DNA from 2 places in the Anaerosporobacter sp. genome. Region 2 is predicted to be linked to the other one. Evidence: riboswitches for the same ligand, from Rfam matches in the RefSeq annotation. Region 2 holds a riboswitch; the other holds the start of a gene.

Region 1 (4,441 bases), on a different contig from region 2:
CTGCCTGTTTTTTTATCATATATATTCTTATATGGGAATTTACCGAATTTCTATGTGATTATTACAATGGTATCATTCAAGCACATGTAAGGAACTCAAACTTCGAATATTACTTTAAACAATTATATTATACTAAACCTGAAGCTCTACAACGTGGTAATACAGGATATATTGCTGGGATATTGACGCAATTAATTGAAAAGAAATGTTCGATGTTAATGAGTCTACTCTTATTCACAATAAGCATCATATATATCTTGTACCTAACAATATATATATCCAGTTATTCCATATGGTTTTCCATCATTATAGTATTGATTTCACTTATCTCAATAGCGATACGAATGATCTGTTCTAAGCTCATCGGACCAACATTAAAGAAAATGACGGTTGTACGTGGAGAACAGACTAGCATATTCATGGATGGCATTAATAACATCTCAACTATACAGAAATTACGTGGGTTAGATTTCATAAATCAAAAATCAGAAACGGTTAGTCGAGAGAATTTACAAGCAACCAAACGATATGTAATCGGTAATGAAATTGGCTTTACATTATACAAAACGGTTAATTATTTACTTTATCCGATTTGCATGTTTGTTGCATATGCCATCTATAAGAAAGATCAAACCTTTCCGATTATAGAATTCATGTCTTATTTGTCCTTAGTAACTATTCAACTTGTATTTAATAATAGGAATATATCGAGTTTTGTAAGAGATTATAATAGCTTCTGCGTATCACAAAAAGAAATGGATAGGATTATCGAAGAACAATCGGAAATCTATACATCTACTTCAATAGGAGATGGGTTTCACGAATTAGCTATCCGCAACTTAAAATATCAATATAATTCTAATGAAGAAGCACTCACTATAACCATCCCCAACTTTCATATAGGCAAAGGAGAGCGAATCTGTATTACAGGAGAAAGTGGTCAAGGAAAAACTACTTTATTAAAGATTCTTTCAGGTATCATTGAAACCAAAAATCATATTTTTCTAGATGGGAAACCATTAACCCAGAACATTGATGCGGTATTTATCGCACAAGATACGGAGATGCTAGACTTAAGTTTACGTGAAAATCTTACATTTGGCAACCAATCCATTACAGATGAACAGCTTTATACTATGCTTGATGCAGTTGGGTTATCAGAGTGGTTATCAATGCAAGAGAAAGGCCTTGATACATTAATAGGCGAACGAGGTGTATTCGTTTCTACAGGTCAAAGACAGAGGCTGAATGTAGTTCGTGGATTATTAATAAAGAAAGAAATCTATCTTCTTGATGAACCAACTAGTAATGTAGATGATATTACCGAAAGAAAAATGATTGAACTTATAGATACATATTTAAAAGATAAGACGGTAATCATCATAACTCATAAAGATAAGATTTTTAAAATATGTGATAGAAGATATATATTTGAGGAAAATGCATTACAGGAGTTAAAGTGACTCATTAATTGTGATGACTTATCAGTCATACTGACTAGATGGTCATAATGACTTTAGGGTCATATTGACTAGCTGGTCATACGATTTATATATTTATAGATATTGAGTGACTATAAATAATGAGTCAAATTTACTGTCAAAATTAAAAGAAGAAGATAGATGGTAATAACATACAGTTTATTATATAAAAAGTATGGGAATAACATTTTATAAGAATATGAATTCAAAACTTGCTATAATGATTTATATTAGGTATAATATTTTGAAGTAATTAATAAAATATAATATTAAGTCATAGGTGTCAAACATATTTATTTGTTTGGTGAAAAGGGAAACAGGTGTGAATCCTGTACGAACTCGTCACTGTAATCAGGGAATTTGTAACCAACGTTTTATAACGTTACATCACTGGGAAACCGGGAAGATGGTTACTTATGTAGATCTGTAAGTCAGGAGACCTGCCATGGCTGTACGAAGGCTTTTGCCTAACCACGAGTAATTGGTTGTACGATAAGGAAATACGTTTATGTATTTTACTTACCATGCGTCTCCTTTTACTCAGGTAAACCTTCCTGTTGTAGAAGGATTTTTTAATGTAAAAAGGAGAGAACGTATGGAAAAAGAAAAAAGTAATTTAAGTTCTAAGAAAATCATTATTGGAATCGCAATCTTAGTGGTATTAGTTGTCGGTGCACTCTGCGCATACAAGAAATTTTCACCAAAACCAGTTAAAGGTTCAAAATCAATTACCGTTACCGTAATTGATGATAAGGACAATCGTACTACGTATGACCACAAAACTGATGCAGAATTTTTGAGAGCTGCATTAGAAGAAATTGATGGCTTAACGGTAGAAGGTGAAGAAGCTCAATATGGATTATTTGTGAAAACTGTTAATGGATTAACAGCAGATTATAATGTGAATGGTGCATTCTGGTCTTTCTCAGTTAATGGAGAAGATTGTAATAACGGTATTGAAACGCAGCCAGTTTATGATGGAGATACATTTGAGATAACCTATGAAGCACAATAATCCAGTTAAAGTCCCTAAGTTATCAATAAAAGATATTGCACTAATTGGAATAATGAGCGCAACGTTAATTGCTGGTAAGATGGCTTTATTCTTACCTAATATTGAAATTGTATCGTTACTAATAATTATTTTCACGTTAACTTTCGGATATAAAGTATTCTATTCAATTGCAGTTTTCACATGTATCGAAACATTTATATGGGGAATGGGTCTTTGGTTCATTATGTATATTTATATTTGGACCTTGTTAGCTATTATTACGTATCTATTTCGTAAACAGGATTCAGCATGGTTTTGGAGTATCGTATCTGGTTTGTTTGGTTTATGTTTTGGAGCATTAGGTTCCATAGTATATCTAGTTATTGGTGGAGTTAAAACTGCATTCGCATGGTGGATAGCAGGAATCCCTTGGGATGTAACTCACTGTATTGGTAATTTTGTACTCGCATTATTCTTATATAAACCTTTGATGACTGTTTTTAGAAAGCTTAAGAGATTTTACTAAGTATGTATGTTTATAGACATAACATATGCTAAGTAAAAGAAGTAGTTGAATATTAAAAAGAAAAACTAAGTAGATTACAAATCAAATGTCATTAAGTTAAGATGACATAGATAACATATCTACTTAGTTTTTTTATATCTATTATTTACTTATCTTATAGACATAATCTGTATTATAAGTTCTTATATAAAGATAATTTCCCTTCTTCACAATATACTCTGGGGCTGTTTTAACAAGTAATTTACTAATGATCTTTCCAGTATGTATATTCAGTTGATATATGTAGTCTGGTTTGTCTGTAAAACCATAACCTGTGATGATAACATCTCCAATTATTTCAAATCTATAACTATTAGCAACAAGCGCTTGTGATCTCCAAATTAATTTATTTGTTTTAAGATCAATAGCAGTAATATAAGCATTTTGATTATATGAACTTTTTGCATAAGTTAAGTGACTATTTGATACATACAAAACATTATTCTTTATTGTCGCCCACATGATTTTCTGTTGGATGTAATCATAATCCTCTTTTACATATTTAGAAGAGTATCGATAATTTGAAAAGTCATATTGATATGCAATTTCTTTCGTCTTTTTATTGTAAATTGTAAGTATATATCCCTCTGCATAATTACCACCATATGTACAATACACATAATTATCATCATAAAATGCGTCCGTTAGTATTAAATAATCGTAGTTCTCTTCGACATAGCTAGGTATATCGTCTTTGTAATCACTGTCTTCATAGTAAGAAATGTCTCTATCTATAATTTGATAACGTCTTGAATTTAGTTTGTTCTTAGTAAACCATTTCTCCTCATCAATAATTTCATTGGATTTTTTAGACTTTTGAGTTAACTTCAGAGGAGAAACTTTCTTTGTTTTAGCACCTTTGGAAAGCATATATTTCATAGGCGGTTTTTTAAGGACAGTAATTGATTGATTATCTTTCTTATCGTTTGCATAAACAACATGACTGCATAAAGTCATAACTAGACATAAACATAATATTGTTGCTAATATCTTCTTCATATTGTAATTTTCCTTTCAAATATATTTTTCAAAATATTATTTAGTTTATTTTACCATATAATAACGTAAACTTCCATGCTGTATAGCCAGTATCTACTTAGAATTAATGGGCGAAGGTATATGAACTAAAAAACAACCGCTTCCTATTTTAGCATAAACCAGTTGAATTATGGAAAATTATATCTTATAATGAACTAGATACTTAAGTACGGATATTTAGGTAGGGAATACTTATTATTACATAAAATGATGCATAGAGCCTAGTAAAAAATTTGGGAACCTTATGCTGATTACAATCGTCTAATTTTTGAAAGATTAATCATCTAATTAAATTATGAAATGAGGTAGTAGGTATGAGAATAACTCCAGAACAACAAGATTCGTTAAATAAAGCACGTTGCA
Region 2 (4,441 bases):
GTTGCTTGAATCACCGTTATTCCCGACTCACATAGTTCATCAATCATAGAATTTACGACCTTTCTGTGATAGGAATCCAGTGCAGCTGTTGGTTCATCAAACAAAATAACTTCTGGCTTCATCGCCATGATATCAGCAATTGCAACTTGTTTTTTTTGTCCACCACTTAAGAAATGTGTAGGTCTTTTTCTCAGATGTTCTATATGAAGATTCGAAAGAACAGTTTCTACACGCTCTCTTACAATCTCTTTTTCTAGTCCCAGATTCATCGGACCAAAAGAAATCTCTTGATAGACATCAGCACTGAACAGTTGATGATCTGGGTTTTGAAAAACAATTCCTATCATCTGCCTTAATTTCTTAAGTCCATTTTTATTATAAGCAATAGGCGCTCCGTTCACTAGAATACTTCCCTTTGTCGGTTTACACACTCCATTCAAACAGAGAAATAAAGTTGATTTTCCTGATCCATTTGGTCCCATAATAGCAATCTTTTCGCCTTTTTGAATTGTTATGTTAACATTCTGTAATGCTACTGTCCCATCTTCATATCTATAATCCAGATTCTTAATTTCAATCATCTTATAACCCTTCCAACTTTTACTCAATATCTTATCATGCTAAGAAACTATAGCAGAGGATTCCCTCTACTATAATAATCCCAAGCATAGATACTCCTTCCCAGATTCGTGGTCGTTCAACAGTACTTAATACACATAAATCACCGTCATAACCTCTTGATTCCATTGCACTAAATAAAGCATCTGCTTTCTGATATGCACGTACGAATAGCACTGCTGACATTTTAGATGTAGATTTCACTGACGTCTTCGGGTCTTTATATCCTAATCTACAATCTTGTGCTACTACAATTGCATCTCCTGTCTCTAATAACAAAAATATAAAACGATAGATTAGATACATTAACTCAATGACAATCTTAGGAAGATGAAAACTTCTAAGTACTTGAATCAAATCAATTACGGGAGTTGTTAACGCTAGAAAATACAAACAAGTAACGGATGCAAAAGATGAACCAAACAGCAAAATCCCCCTTGTTAAAGACCACGCAGTCATATAGATATTCCCGTTAACCAAGGAAACAACGACCTTAGAGGACTCCACATGTCCGAATTCAAATATCACTGTTATTGTACTTATTACTAGGAAGATCAATGGTACACACAGCAATCGTATATATGCTCGAAGCGGCATCTTCCCCAATAGCACAATCAATGCAGACATCATCATAAATATGCATAAGGATACTACATTGTCTCGACATATGATACATATTAATAAATTTCCTACTCCAAAAAGCAATTTACTGTATGGATTTTTATCTCTGAGTCTAGAACTGTATGCCCATTTATCCATCATAATCATAGGGGCTTATTCTCCTTATGATGTCTTTCTCTTAAAACACCTAAACCATAACCGAATACTCCTGCCCCAAGCGCTGCTTGTAGACAAAATAATAAGGATTCTGTTTCACCACCAGGTGGCTCCATAACAGGGTCTGCCCACACTTTATAATCTGGATTAATCTCTGTAATCAATTCTTCTGCATGGCCATCTGAACCGCCAAATTCACTATTTTTATGTATAAGTAACGGAATTGTAGCAATTACGATACAAATCACCAATAATATAACAACAACCTTTTTCTTACTCAACTTCACGCAGCTCCTTTCTAAAACCAAGTTCCTCTAATTCTGTCCTAGCAAATGATTCTAATGCAATAACAACTATTACAGTTAAAAAACCTTCAATAATAGCAAGTGGAATCTGAGTAACAGCAAACACTCCCATGAACTTTATAATGGAAGTAATCACACCACCATCTGCACTTGGAAAGGCAAGACCTAATTGTAAAGAAGTGATAACATATGTGAATAGATCTCCTAACGAGGCAGCAAGAAATATTGCTACGTAACGAGAACCTTTACATTTCAAAACTAATTTATAAACAAGGTAAGATACGATTGGCCCAGCAATTGCCATGGAAAATGTATTAGCACCAAGGGTTGTTAAGCCACCATGGGCAAGCAAAACAGCTTGGAATAGCAGTACAATAACGCCTATTAATGCAGTTGCTCCTGGTCCGAATAAAATTGCGCTTAATCCTGTACCAGTCGGGTGAGAACTGCTTCCAGTAACTGATGGAATTTTAAGAGCTGATAGTACGAATGCATACGCACCTACCATCGCAAAGATGAGAAGCAATTTTCTGTGATTATTTAATTGCTTCTTAATTGAAAATGCACCGTAAACTAAAAATGGAACACATAAAGCCCCCCACATAACGCAATAGGATATCGGTAAATATCCCTCCATAATGTGCATTGCAGATGTTATCGGTGCAATACCTAGACTTAGAGCTATCAGTATAGAAGCTCTGAATACGAGTTTCTGTCTTTTCGACATAAAAAATCCTCCTTCTCTTTCAATTTCGTAACGATTCAGCTATCTTAACATTTCTGAATCGTCACCCTGTTTTTGTTCCTTACGATACAACGACAGGTACGAAAAGAAAGAGAGGAGGTATTATTACATTCCTTACTCTCTAATTAACTACCTGGTTATATCCCCGTAACCTTGTAAATTCATTTTCAGTCGGGTGTTCTGGCTTGGGCGTTAAACATAGTATTTCGCCTTCCCATTATTCACAGTGACATAATGAAGTACTACTATTCCCATACAGCAGCGGGTACTGCGCAGGATTCTAACCTGCTTCCCCATTCACGGAAAAATCCATGAGTAATCCTGAAAACAAAAGCAATATTGAATTTACTTTAATAAGAGTAGCATGTGCATAAATACTTGTCAATTGTTAGAACTACATATTGTCTTATGTATTACTCTATTCTTAAGACTTTTCTAGTGTTATATGATGTTAATATATTCAATTCATGCAATGAATATGCTACTGTTGAACTATAATAGGAATAATTGTGTATGGAATTATACTCTTATTTCATATACATTTTATTCATTCTAAGGTATACTTAATTCAAATAAACCAGGAGGAATTATTCATGCGCTACGTTCTTTTTTCATTTACACCAAATGCTTCAACACTTTGCAGTGAATTACATAAAAACCTTGTTAATAACAGCAATGATTGTACTTCTTATACAACTATCAAATCACAACTTCCTCCTAACCTTACCAAACTTAATCTTCCGCTAAAAGAACAAATCAAAGTAATATTTCATAATGTAGATGCAATCATCTTTGTAAGTGCATGCGCAATTGCAGTCCGATCTATAGCCCCCTTCCTTGAAAGTAAGACAACCGATCCTGCTGTTATTGTTATTGATGAGCTTGGCCAATACGTAATCTCACTGTTATCTGGTCATATCGGTGGTGGTAATGAATTAACGAAACAAATTGCAGATTTCATTGGTGCCACGCCAATTATATCAACTGCAACCGATTTGAATCATCTCTTTGCTGTAGATGTATTTGCCACTAAGAACAATATGTATATTGATGATATGAATCTAGCCAAACAAGTCTCTAGTGATTTGCTTAATCATAAAGAGATTGGATTAACTAGTGATTTCCCTGTGAAATCTCCCCTCCCCGATCATTTACGAATGCAATCACCAGATGAAACTTCTCTACCTTTTGGAATTGCTATTACATTAGATGACAAAAAATATCCCTTTGAAGTTACCCTTCGCTTAATTCCTAAGATTATAACTCTTGGAATCGGCTGTAAGAAAGGTACGCCTATGGAAGATATTGAATTCTTAATATTACATACATTAGCGAAACATCATATTTCTTTGCATGCAATAAAACAAATTGCCAGTATTGATTTAAAGTCTAGTGAAGAAGGGTTGCTTTCTTTCTGTGAAAAATATCATCTACCTTATATAACAAATACCTCTGCAGAATTAGCTTCCCTAGAAGGTGACTTTACCCCTTCAACTTTCGTAAAATCTGTAACTGGAGTTGATAACGTCTGTGAAAGGGCTGCATTATATCAAGATCCTGAGGGTTCTCTTATAATAAGAAAAACAGTCAGAAATGGTGTAACCATCGCCGTTGTTTTAGCTGACTATATAATTAAATTTTTTTAAATTTGGAGGCAACTAATGAAACGAATATTACTCTTTGCTGGAACAACAGAAGGACGTATCTTGGCAGAATATCTAAATACATTAAAAATAGCCACACATGCATGTGTAGCCACTGAATATGGGGAACATCTTTTATTAAACTTAGATTATGTAGAAACTACATCGGCTCGGTTAACAGTTGATGATATGATTGCACTGATTAATCAGGAATCCTTCTCTGCTGTTATTGATGCAACGCATCCCTATGCAACTCTAGTATCTACCAATATCCAATCCGCTTGTAAAGCAACAGATGCTTCCTACTACCGTGTAATACGAGAATCCTCTGAACTACTTACGGAAGATTCTAG

Evidence for each region. A riboswitch is a leader RNA that binds a small molecule or an ion and turns the genes downstream of it on or off. The one in region 2 is predicted to bind cobalamin.
Region 1: another riboswitch for cobalamin. It lies ahead of ACW2QF_RS11305 (DUF4430 domain-containing protein); the one in region 2 lies ahead of ACW2QF_RS06550 (energy-coupling factor ABC transporter permease).

The regions. Positions count from the first base shown of each region.
Region 1 covers NZ_CBDLAM010000094.1:2,347-6,787, forward strand. The annotation lists gene ACW2QF_RS11300 (ATP-binding cassette domain-containing protein) at 1-1,463, shown strand, start outside; cobalamin riboswitch at 1,743-1,943, shown strand; gene ACW2QF_RS11305 (DUF4430 domain-containing protein) at 2,077-2,496, shown strand; gene ACW2QF_RS11310 (hypothetical protein) at 2,483-3,001, shown strand; gene ACW2QF_RS11315 (hypothetical protein) at 3,143-4,039, opposite strand; gene ACW2QF_RS11320 (hypothetical protein) at 4,393-4,441, shown strand, end outside.
Region 2 covers NZ_CBDLAM010000041.1:7,512-11,952, reverse strand. The annotation lists gene ACW2QF_RS06565 (energy-coupling factor ABC transporter ATP-binding protein) at 1-581, opposite strand, end outside; gene cbiQ (cobalt ECF transporter T component CbiQ) at 616-1,386, opposite strand; gene ACW2QF_RS06555 (energy-coupling factor ABC transporter substrate-binding protein) at 1,383-1,676, opposite strand; gene ACW2QF_RS06550 (energy-coupling factor ABC transporter permease) at 1,669-2,427, opposite strand; cobalamin riboswitch at 2,599-2,785, opposite strand; gene ACW2QF_RS06545 (cobalt-precorrin 5A hydrolase) at 3,039-4,091, shown strand; gene cobK (precorrin-6A reductase) at 4,107-4,441, shown strand, end outside.